DNA from 3 places in the Brassicibacter mesophilus genome. Region 3 is predicted to be linked to each of the others. Evidence: riboswitches for the same ligand, from Rfam matches in the RefSeq annotation. Region 3 holds a riboswitch; each other region holds the start of a gene.
What was found. Region 3 has a riboswitch for cobalamin ahead of HNR33_RS05745 (ABC transporter substrate-binding protein). Riboswitches for the same ligand answer to the same signal wherever they lie in the genome.
Positions count from the first base shown of each region.

Region 1: another riboswitch for cobalamin. It lies ahead of HNR33_RS19740 (Ig-like domain-containing protein); the one in region 3 lies ahead of HNR33_RS05745 (ABC transporter substrate-binding protein).
Region 2: another riboswitch for cobalamin. It lies ahead of cobT (nicotinate-nucleotide--dimethylbenzimidazole phosphoribosyltransferase); the one in region 3 lies ahead of HNR33_RS05745 (ABC transporter substrate-binding protein).

Region 1 covers NZ_JBNPXI010000027.1:13,268-17,528, reverse strand. The annotation lists gene HNR33_RS19740 (Ig-like domain-containing protein) at 1-2,291, opposite strand, end outside; cobalamin riboswitch at 2,540-2,709, opposite strand; SAM riboswitch class I at 3,328-3,431, shown strand; gene HNR33_RS19735 (methionine ABC transporter ATP-binding protein) at 3,594-4,261, shown strand, end outside.
Region 2 covers NZ_JBNPXI010000027.1:480-4,740, reverse strand. The annotation lists gene HNR33_RS19695 (L,D-transpeptidase) at 1-583, opposite strand, end outside; gene HNR33_RS19690 (HutD/Ves family protein) at 759-1,382, shown strand; cobalamin riboswitch at 1,508-1,687, shown strand; gene cobT (nicotinate-nucleotide--dimethylbenzimidazole phosphoribosyltransferase) at 1,783-2,832, shown strand; gene HNR33_RS19680 (hypothetical protein) at 3,292-4,261, opposite strand, start outside.
Region 3 covers NZ_JBNPXI010000003.1:156,066-160,326, forward strand. The annotation lists gene cbiG (cobalt-precorrin 5A hydrolase) at 1-339, shown strand, start outside; gene cobJ (precorrin-3B C(17)-methyltransferase) at 332-1,072, shown strand; gene HNR33_RS05735 (cobalt-precorrin-6A reductase) at 1,069-1,821, shown strand; gene HNR33_RS05740 (sirohydrochlorin chelatase) at 1,837-2,202, shown strand; cobalamin riboswitch at 2,244-2,431, shown strand; gene HNR33_RS05745 (ABC transporter substrate-binding protein) at 2,531-3,544, shown strand; gene HNR33_RS05750 (FecCD family ABC transporter permease) at 3,578-4,261, shown strand, end outside.

The DNA.
Region 1 (4,261 bases), on a different contig from region 3:
GCTAATGCTCCAACGGCTCTTGATGTTGCTTTAGCATCTACAGAATAAGATGAAGGAGTTTCTTTAAATCCGTCTTCCTTTCTAAAAGAGCATAATGCATCAAATAAGTTTTTACCATTTTTCATCCATTCTGATGACAATGGATCTTCGTTAATTGAGATTAATGCCTGAACTACAGATGCTGTGGCTCTACAATTTTCCTTTTCATCATATCCATATCCACTTTTGGCTTCAAACGCAGCATTATCATTTTGTTTATATTTTAAATAACCTTTGCATTTTGCTACTAATTGACTAATCTCTTCTATTTGCATATGATTAGACATCGCAATAATTCCAAGAGAAGTCATCTCGATATTATTGTAATCTCCATGACCTTCAAAGCATTTGTTATCTCCAACAACTTTTACTTTTATTTGTAATGCACTTAAAGCTTTTATTTTATCATAATTAGCTCCAGCCATATCTAATGCAATAATTGGTAATATTATGTTTTCAGGATATGTGTAATTATATCCTATCTTGAAATACCCTGAATCATCTTGAGATTTTACTAATTCATCCACATAATTGTTGCCGTTATAATCTCTTGGATTTAGACCTGCTGCTATTAGGGCGATAATATTTTCTGCATAATCTTCAGGATTACTTGTATATGAATTTATTTTTATATTATCTTTTATCGTACTTTCTTCAATACCACAATGCCTTAACGCTAAAGCTGAATAATAATCTAAGTCTCTATCATCAAAATATGCTTTAGTCTCATCTAATGCATCCTTAACCAAATCTGTAATTAATATAACTGATATGTTAGCAGTTTTAACTACATCCTGGCACTGAACTTTGATGGTTGCATATCCTTTGTTCATTCCTGTAACTTGTCCATTGTTTATTTGTACATTGTCGCTTCCATTAACTATTTCCCAAGTTACAACTGAATCTTGTATTTGTTCGTCATCTTTGTCAAACACTTTTGAATGAAGTTCTATGCTTTCACCTTTTCTTACAGTAACCGTATCTTTAACCTCTTCATCATCTAAATATATCTTTATAGATGCTGGTAATCTGCTTACTACTGTTATATCAATACTTTTTGAAATAGTAGCATTTCCTTCTAGCTGTGCTTTTATAGTTGTACTACCCTCTTTTATAGCTGTTATAATTCCATTTTCTACTTCAGCAACAACAGGATCAGCACTTTGCCAGTTTACTTTTTGACCTGAAACAAGCCTTCCTTGATTATCCACTACAGTAGCTTTTACTTTTAGAGTTTTACCTTCTATAATTTCATTAGTATCAACGCTAAGTAAAATATCTGCTGGAGTATCCCCAACCTCTATCATAAGCTCATGGAACATAGAGCTATCTTTTTTCAAATCTGCAAATGCTGCAAATGCAGCTTCAGTAGATTCTTTAACGTATTTCTTATACCAAGGACTATTATTATATGTACCATCACTATTTTTATATTGTAGCAGCACATCTACCATCGTATTGCCATTTTTTATATAATCTTCTGCTACAGGATTTTCTCCTACTGCTATAAGCGCTTGTATTACTGGACCAAGTATCTCTGGCTCGTCCTTGAAAAATCCAGCATCATCTTTTTGTTTTGATTTTATGTATGCTACGCAATTATCTATTAATGCACTTACTCCGTTTATGCTTTTATGATTTGAAAGTGCTGTCATAACAACAGCTGTTTTTTTCAAATCATCACTGCAGCTGGCTTTGCCGTCTTTAACATTTAAGCTGTTTTTCAATACATCAACTGCTTTTTGTTTATCATAATCTCCACTTGCCATGTCTAGAGCAAGCATACAATATGCATGTGTTTCTATGTCACTATTAAATTCTCCCGTGTTAGGATCCTGCTTTTCTATAAGAGTATCAACATAATTTAGCTCCTCACCATTGCATTGAAAGCTCCTAGGGTCTTTGTCACAGGCAATAGCTTCCATTATGCCCTTGTAACAGTTATATACATTTTTTGTTGAATTATATGTTCTTAAGTTTTTTTTAATGATTTTTATGTCATTATCTAAATTATCGCTAGAATGATTATACGCCATAGCTGGTATATAATCTATTTGATAATCTTTATAAAAACCTCTTAATTCATCTAAAGCTGTATCTACTTTTCTCTCTGTTCCATATACATCTTCAGTAACAGTAGCGCCAGCTTCATATGCATAATTACTATCAGCGTATGAGCTGAATGTAGATACTGGTATTAAACTAAGTGCCATCGAAAGTGCTAATACTAAACTTATTATCTTTTTATACACACTACCCCTCCTCAGTAATTAAAATATTTCTTACTCATAATTAAATATAAAGCATGAATCATCTCCTTTTCTAAACTGTTTAAAAATAGTATTGCAAAACAAAAAACCCTGTCCACATAGGATAGGGTTTATAAACACAGGTAAATAATTAGACATAACTGAATAAAACTAAACAAAATTCAGTCTAATTTTAGTCTGTCTAACTTATAAAAATACACCTATATCTTCCCTTACTCTAAGTCGGAGACTCTAAGAAGAGCGTAATGACAGGTCTTCTGGCTTCCGGGTCATCTTCAGAACTAAACCTTCCCACAATTCAACTTGCAGTGGCTTACTTTAGTCTTCATAACCGGTTACAGCTGCGACTACAGCAGGGGCTTTGCACCCCTTTCCCTAAATCAGTACACTATTTTAAAATATTATTATCTTATATTCTTAAATAAACATCCAATAGTTGGATATGTTTCCAATCACATTATAACACTATCAATATATAAGTCAATAGGAAATATAGAAATTTGTAAAGTCAATATATTAATATTATAGATAATTTTTTGTCCTTTCTCTTCACATTTCTATCATTATTCATGACCATTGTATATAATATTTTAAAAATGGGACAACTACTAATATTAATCCTCTATAGGATCTCCTATTAATAGTCATCACAAATTCTATTAATTACCTGCGCAAGAGCGTGAATACTGCAAAGATTAGCCCAAATATTGTCTCATTGAAAAACTTCATTAAAAGAAAATATCTTAATAAGGCACCAATAGGTTCAGATAATCCTGAAAGAAAAGAATATGCAAATGCTTTTTTCCTACTTATTTATTTTAAGCTTATATTCATTTTTATATATTTGTTTACCCTGGTTTATCTCCAGTAAACATATCGTTCCATATTTTACTTTAAATGATTATATTAACAAACTCTATTTTAAATATATCAATAAAATTTTAAAATAGGTATTGACAATATGGTGTCATGAATTTAAAATAGAATAATATAATAGATTAATAAACAAAATAAAACGCTCTTATCTAGAGAGGTGGAGGGACTGGCCCGATGAAACCCAGCAACCGGTGTTCAAAACACAAGGTGCTAATTCCTGCAGCATTATATGCTGAAAGATGAGAGAGGCTGGCTTTTATCGTCATATAACCTCTTTCATTCGAAGGAGGTTTTTTTATTTGCATTAAATTACATTAGCTATATTTTTTAAAATAGACTATTTTTCTATTTGCAGCTTAGTTTGGCTTGTTCGTTTTATTGCGATAATTCAATAAAGGAGTGAAGTAGTTGATAAAAATAACCAATTTATATAAAACATATGAAAGCAAGAATAACAGTGTAAATGCATTAAAAAACATTAACCTTGAGATAAACAAGGGAGAGATTTTTGGCATAATAGGCCTAAGTGGAGCTGGAAAATCTACACTTATAAGAACATTAAACAGATTAGAAAATCCAACTAGTGGAAATATCACTATTGATGGAACTGATATAACAAAGCTCAAGAAAAAAGAACTTATGGAAATACGAAAAACCATAGGGATGATATTTCAACATTTTAATCTTCTTAGCTCAAGAACTGTATTTGAAAATGTGTCATTCCCTCTCGAAATAATTGGATATGATAAGAGCCAGATTAACAGAAGAGTCGAACAATTACTTTCCGTAGTTGGCTTGACAGATAAAAAAGATTCTTATCCATCTCAGTTAAGTGGAGGACAAAAGCAAAGAGTTGCTATTGCTCGTGCACTAGCTAATAACCCAAAGGTTCTGCTATGTGATGAAGCTACATCAGCGCTTGACCCTCAAACAACAAAATCAATTCTAAATTTATTAAAAGAAATTCAAAACAAGTATGGGTTAACAATTGTACTCATAACGCATCAAATGGAAGTAATACGTGAGATATGTAATAGAGTTGCAATAATTGAAGGTGGAGAAATAATCGAACTAAA
Region 2 (4,261 bases), on a different contig from region 3:
AGTACCATTCGTCAGTTTTCAGCGCGTCTATATATTCGCCTTTTACTTTTCCTTCCAATTTTACTTTTGCAAAAAAGTTTGCTGATCCTAGTGTACTTGAACTTTTTCTAGGTTCAGTAAAAATCTTTACTCCTTCAGTCGTAACTAGCAGATAATCAAGTGGTATGTCATATTCAGCATACCTTAAATCTACATTTATATAGTCTGGCACCTTGGTATTATATCTTTCTATTAAGATACCTGTATTAATGTTATCTGAAAGCTTTTGACTATTAAACCCCTTCGTATTATCTTTTTTAGAATTGTTTTGATTTAATATAATGTCTTTCTTTTCTTTACCATTTTTTACTGCATCATCTGTCATCTTCCTATCTACTTCAATATCGATATGATTAATATCAGGCTCCACATCATCTCTATTTGTTATGTCCTGACCACCTTCTCCACCTTCATTGGGATTAATGTTTGGTCCTTTTTTCTGAGAATAGTCTGTATTTGGTTTTTCAGGTTTATTATTTTGTCCTATTGAACAAGATGTTAAAATCAAAATAAGTATTAATAATAATAAAGTAATTTTTTTCATCATTTACACCTCCCGATGTATTTAGTTTATCCAAAATTGATGAAAAAAGTATTAGAAAGTGTATATTGACAAAAAAATCATTTTTATAGTGAATATTGACTTTTTATGAATTCAAGCTATATAGTTAGAATTAAGTATTACAACACAAACATTACTGTACAAGGAGGATATCTTCTTGATTAATAAAATTAGTATTATAAAAAAAGAAGAGCATAAAACGAGCAAATGGTCAGGAGGCACTACAGCACAGCTATTAATTTATCCAGAAGAAGCTGAATATGGTGAACGAAACTTCAAATGGAGGTTAAGTTCCGCTAAAGTTGATGATGAAGAATCTACATTTACATATTTGCCAGGAATATCAAGGATAATAATGATTATTGAAGAAAAGCTTCGGCTTGAACATGAGGGGCATCACACTATTGAATTAAGTGCTTTTGAACAAGACAGTTTTAAAGGTGAATGGACTACAAAAAGCTATGGAAAGGTAACTGATTTTAATTTAATGATGTCTAGTGGATGCTGCGGAAATTTACAGTCTATTATTTTAAAAGAAAAAGTATCTAAAAAAATAATATTTACTAATAAAGTTACCGGAAACTACTCAACAATAACAGATGTATTCTATATAGTAAAAGGGAATCTTGAAGTCGTTACAGAATTAAACAAAATGTATAGACTACAACAAGGCGATATATTCGAAATAACTAGAAAATCCTCAGAAAATACATTCTGCTTTAACTTCAATAATGTCGAATCATGTGATGTTAAACTAATAAGAACATCAATATACTACTAAAATTCATCTTAGAAATATCTAGTATACATTTTTCAAATGCATATTGAATAACTGTCTAAGGCATAATAATTTCGCTAATGTTATTGACATTTAGTAACTTTATGAATAAAATCTATATATAATAAAATGAATAACATTTTTTAGGTGCCCTGTAATAAGGGAGAATAGGGAATCGAGTGAAAATCTCGAACGGGCCCGCCACTGTAAAGGTAAGCCAATACTAATATGCCACTTCTTTATTGAGGGAAGGCAGTACTTTGGTGATGAACCTAAGTCAGGAGACCTGCCTAAGAACTACTAAGCCGCTTCGTGTGAAAAAGCAGGCCTAGGTGAGGATGATGGAAAATCCACGCCATTTTTGGTGTGGATTTTTTTATATTTTAAAATAGGAGGAATATATATGAAAATATTAAATGAAACTCTACAAAAAATAACAGTGTTAAATCAAGAAGCAATGCATGAAGCAAAAGAGAGGATAGATAATTTGATTAAGCCTCAAAGAAGCTTAGGAAAATTAGAAGATATAGCTGTCCAACTATCTGGAATAACAGGAAAACTTCATCCGAGTGTTGATAATAGAGCTATAATTGTTATGGCTGCTGATCATGGTGTGTGTGAAGAAGGTGTTGCAGCGGCGCCTCAGGCAGTAACAAAGATGATGACTTCATATATAGCTAATGGAGTAAGTGGTGTTTGTGCACTTGCAGCACAGGCAAAAGCAGATGTTATAACTGTTGATATCGGAGTAATGGAAGATATAGACGATAAAAACGTTATAAAAAGAAAAGTAAAGCATGGTACTGATAATATGACTAAGGGACCTGCTATGACAAAAGAAGAAGCTATTAAAGCCATAGAAGTAGGAATTGAAATAGCAACTGACCAGATAAATAAAGGAAGAAATTTGCTAGGTACTGGCGAAATGGGTATTGGAAATACTACTCCAAGCACAGCAATAATTTCTGTTTTAAGCGGTATTGATCCTAGTGAAATCACAGGAGTAGGAGCAAATCTTCCCAAAGAACAATTAATAAACAAAATAAATGTAATTAAGAAAGCTGTTGAAATAAATAAACCAAACAAAGAAGATGGAATAGACGTATTAGCTAAAGTAGGAGGTCTTGACATAGCCGGTATGGCTGGAGTAATGATTGCTGGAGCTGCTAATAAAGTACCTGTTGTAGTAGATGGATACATATCTACAGCAGCTGCTCTGATTGCAGCAACTATAGAACCTAAGGTTAAACAATATCTGGTTAGCTCTCATGCCTCCAATGAAAAAGGGGCAAAAACAGCTTCTGACTTACTAGGACTACCAACTATGCTTGACCTTGATATGAGACTAGGAGAAGGCAGTGGTGCGGCGCTTGCTTTTAACATAATAGAAGCTGCTGCATTTATGAATAAAAAAATGATAACCTTTGAAGAAGCAGGAATTGGTGTAGTATAGAAGTAAAATTATATATACAAGAAATAGATATCCGATACATTATCTTCTGTATCGGATTTTCACTATGCCTAATCATTTTTTTAAAAATAACTATAAATATAATGCGATATATGTTTCGATTATGAATAATCTATCCTAGATTAAAGTACTAATTTTCAAAATATTTTTTAAGTCAAAAAATAAATAAGGAAGACTCTTTTCACAGCTCCACCTTTACAACCCTTATACTCAGTTAATTACAACGAAAATCCTTAGAACAGGCTATCTACATCAAATTGATATTCTTATTTGTTTTTATGCATTTCTATACAAAACAAAAGTGTGAACAAAAAGTAGAATCCTGTGTCCGTACTTCTGTTCACACTTCGTCTATTTGTTTTGTAGAGTGTAGACATATCCTCTAGAATAGTTTCTGCCGTTTATATCTTCATTTACACCTATTACAGTACTTAATTAGTACTAATTATTATTAACTCTAATGTAAGAATTATAAGTTTGATCACCATCCAATACTCCTTCTGGATCAGTAAATACTATTAAATCAACAAAATAGTAACCATAATAGTTATAAGAACTTGAACTGCCTACAGTTGTTATTCCAACTAGAGATTGCATATCACTAGTATATGAATCTAAGCCCATTGATTGAGGCTCAAATTCATACTTTACGAAAGAATCATTAATTCCGCCATCTGTTTTTGTTACATCTACTTTTGTACCAAAACTAAAGAGTGTACTAACTCCCCAAGGATATGATACTGAGAATTCTGGTTCATTACTAATGTTTGATTCCGGTACAGTTTTATAAACCGTTCCATCGCTATTCAATATTTTTAAACGAACCTGATCTATGTGTCTAGTTCCTGTACTTCCAGGAATATCTACAATCTCAGCATCTGTTCTAAATTCGGCAAAAGTATGATATTCATCTTGGTCATCAGGTGAATTGGGGTCTTTATATACTACTAAAGAACATCTTACATCTAGTCCTTGAGGATGCGCGTTATAATCTGTTTCTGTACCAGCATGTGTCCACGCTACACCACTTATAGTCATATATGATTCGGCTTCCATAAGAGCACTATAGTCACTTGTAAAAGCTCTATTAAATGTTTCTAGTACAAAATCCTCACTTTCATTACTTACATTGATATTAACATAGTTTCTGCTTCCGTCTTCTTTTTCATAAATAAGTAGCCCAGTTTTATATAACCCCATTTCTTTTAAATATTCGCCTCGCTCTAATTCCTTATCTTTAATTTGCTCTGCAGATAATCCCAATTTATCAAAGTTATATTTACTAATATCTTTATCTTTAATAATGATTTTCTTACCTTCTTCTAACCACTTATCGATTTCTTTTAAATACTTATCCTTTTTATCAATTATAATATATTTGTATTTCTCTGCATCTTCCATTTTATTTGTC
Region 3 (4,261 bases):
GACCATATTGTTGAAGCTGTGAATAAATTTCTAGATATTAATAATATTCATCCTAAAAGTATAAGACATTTTGCAACTGTTGATATAAAGCAAAACGAACAAGGGATTATTGAAGCTTCAAGATACTTTAATGTGCCACTTAAGATTATAAGCAGAGAACAGATAAAAAAAGTAGAAGAAAGCTTTGAAACCTCTGATTTTGTTAAAAAGACTATAGGGGTAGGAGCTGTATGTGAGCCTTGTGCATATCTTTCATCAACGAAAGGACATTTTATTATGAGAAAAACTTCTGCACAAGGAGTGACAGTATGTTTATTGGAGGAAAATATATATGAATAATAAAGGTAAGATATTTGTAGTTGGAATAGGGCCTGGTGATGCCGAGCATATGACTCCGGCAGCTTTAAACGCTATAGCCCAATCTGATGTCATAGTTGGGTACAAAACGTATATAAAACTGATTGAGCATCTGATTACTGAAAAAGAAGTTGCTTCATCAGGAATGAAAAAAGAAGTGGACCGCTGTGAAGAAGCATTGAAATATGCAATTAACGGAAAAGCTGTTTCAATAGTAAGCAGTGGAGATGCAGGAGTATATGGAATGGCAGGTATAATGCTTGAGGTAGCAAATAAATATGAAAATGATGTAGAAGTCGAAATTGTACCTGGTATTACTTCATCGCATGCTGCTGCTACAAGTCTTGGAGCTCCAATTATGCATGATTACGTTGTAATAAGCTTAAGTGATTTATTAACAGATTGGGATTTGATACAGAAAAGGCTACATTGTGCTGGCGATGGAGATTTTGTGACTTGTATTTATAACCCTAAGAGTAATGGAAGACCAGAGCACATAAATGTTGCAAGAGATATACTCTTAAAATACAAATCAAAGGATACTCCAGTCGGTATAGTTAGAAATGCAAAACGAAAAGGTGAAACTACTGTTATTACAACTTTGGGAAAAATGCTTGAGAATGAGATAGATATGTTCACTATGGTGATAATAGGAAACTCGAATACTTACATTAAAAATGGCAAAATGCTTACTCCAAGGGGGTATAGATTGTGATACTTGTATTATCAGGTACCAAAGATGGTAGAATGATAATAGAGAAGTTGATTGAAAATAACTTTAAGGTATTAGCTACAACAGCTACTGAATATGGAGGCTCTTTAATAGATCAAGATATGAATGTTACTGTCATATCTCAAAAACTTACACAATCTGAAATTGAGGGAATAATAGATGAGGAAAAAATAGGATGTGTAATTGATGCTACACATCCATATGCAAAGCAGATATCAGAAAATGCCATTAATAGCTGTAATAATAAATCTATAACATACTTAAGGTATGAAAGAAGACCAACGAAAATTGATAATGTCAATAGATTTAAAACCTATGAAGAAGCTATAAAATTTCTCAACACTACACAAGGCAATATTCTTCTAACTACTGGCAGTAATAATATTAAGTGTTTTTCAGCTATTAACAGAAAGGATAGGATATATGCTAGAGTTCTACCTACAATAGAGGCTATTTCAAAATGTGGAGAAATAGGTCTTATTCCAAAGCAGATATTAGGATTGCAGGGACCATTTAGCATAGAACTGAACAAGGCAATATATAAAGAGTATAGCATAAAGCATGTTGTAACTAAAGATAGCGGCACAATAGGTGGTACAGATGAAAAAATTGCTGCGGCAATAAATCTTGGAATAAATATAGTACTGATTGAAAGACCACAAGTAGACTATACTAATACTTTTAATAATATAGAAGACCTAATTAATTATTTAAAAAAGGATAAAAACTAAAGGAGTGTGTTTACTATGAAAAGAGCAGTTCTAATAGTAGGACATGGAAGCAGATCAAAGGATGCACAGGATATTTTCAACAAAATCGTTCAGCTAGTAAAAGACAAATCAGACTACAGCATAGTAGAAGGAGCACACATGGAGATTTGTGAGCCTTCTATACCTAACGTAGTTGAAGAAATAATACAAAAACAGGTTGAAGAAATATTAGTAGTACCATATTTTCTGTATGAAGGCATACACATAAAAGAAGATATTCCAGAAATAATTGAAGAACTATCTAAAAAACATACTGGAGTAAATTTTAAAATGGCGAGACCTATAGGGGCAGAGCCTATGCTTGCAGATATATTAATTGAAAGAGCAAAAGAAATTGTTTAGATATTGACAATACCATACAATTCAAATATAATCTAATTGGTTAACAAGATAAAAGTAATAAGAAATACCTTGAAAAAAAAATAGTTATATATAGGGAAGCTGGTGAAAATCCAGCACGGGGCCGCCACTGTAAAGGAGAGCACATTGCTTATTGCCACTGGTATTAAAACCGGGAAGGTGCAATGATGCTATGAACCTGAGTCAGGATACCTATTATGTTTCATGCTTACGGAACCTGAGCATTAAAGAATAGTTATGTCTATTTTGCCTTGTATTCGTACAAGGTTTTTTTTATTGCTTAAAATTAAACAAAGGAAAGGTGAATTTTATGAAAAAAATACTTACTATTTTATTAGCTTTGTGCCTAGTTATATCAGTGTTTTCAGGGTGTAGTAAAACTAATGATCCAACTTCGGGACAGTCAACTGACCAGATCACTGATTCACAAGAAAATGCTAACAATAATGGAAAAGAAGACAATAAAAACAAGGATAGTGTAACATTTATTGATGGCTTAGGTGAGCAAGTTACTGTTAATAAAAAACCTCAAAACGTTATATGTTTATATAACTCTTACTTAGATTTATGGTATGAAGCAGGCGGAACAGTAATAGGAACAATAGAAAGTCGAGAAAAAGCTCCAGAAGGTGCAGAAAATGCTGAAATAGTAGGCACTATGACTTCACCAAATATGGAAAAAATATTATCAATGCAACCGGATTTAATTATCTTAAGACCTGGTATGAAAGGGCAAGGTGATATTATTCCGTTATTAAAGCAAAATAAAATACGTTATCTTGCAATTGAGTATGATAACTTTGAACAATATATAGAAACAATGAGAGTATTCACAGAATTAAATAAAAGACCTGATTTATTTGAAGAAAAAGCTATTGCAGTAAAAGAAAAGGTTGACGATATAATTGCAAGTGTACCGAAAGATAAAAAACCAACAGTTTTATTGATGTTTGCAACAGCTAAGGGAGTAACAGTTAAATTACCAAATAGTTTTGTTGGAGATATGCTTCAGGACTTAGGTGCTGAAAACATTGCCTATGATGCAAAGTTAACTGATGAGAAAATGGAAATTTTTAGTATGGAAAAAGTAGTAGAGAGAGATCCAGACTTTATACTTGTTCAAACGATGGGAGATATTGATGAAATAAAAGATAGACTAGTTAAGGATGTTGAGTCTAATCCAGCCTGGGGGTCACTAAGAGCTGTGAAGGAAGGAAGATATTTGTATTTACCAAAAGAATTATATCTTTACAAGCCAAATGCTTTATATGGAGAGGCTTACGAAGGATTAGCTAAAATATTATATCCTGAAACTTTTAAATAAAATAAATATCCTATTGTCTTTAGAAGCGGATATTTGATAACAAAACTACCAATAAAGGATGATAGTATGGAGCTCATTAAAAAGAGTGGGAAAAATAAAATGAAAAGCTTAGTTGATAAAGCCAACAAAACAAGTCATAAGAGAAAGATTACAATTCTGATTATACTGTTAGCGATATGCTTAGCAAGTTTTCTCATTAGCGTAAGTAAGGGCTCTTTAGACATCTCAATAAGTCAAGTAATTAAAGCCATATTTATGGAGAATGATACAGTTAATCATCAAATAATATGGAACATAAGATTTCCTAGGACCTTAGTAGCAGGCTTAGTTGGAATATGTTTAGCATTATCTGGTGCTATATTACAAGGAGTAATGAGAAATCCCCTTGCTGCACCTAATATAATTGGAGTTTCTTCTGGAGCAGGCTTAGTGGCCTATATCATCATGATACTCTTTCCAAGCTATTACTATCTTGTTCCGTTGGGAGCATTTGTTGGTGCATTATCATCAACTATTTTCATATATCTATTGGCTTGGAAAGATGGAATTAATCCTATGAGGCTAGTTCTCGCTGGTGTTGCAGTGTCTTCTTTGCTTGGAGCAGGGATTAATTCTCTTATGACGTTTTTTCCAGACCGTATAGCAGGCGTAATTGGATTTATGGTTGGAGGCCTTTCAGCTAGAACATGGCCACATTTTAATATGTTATGGCCATAT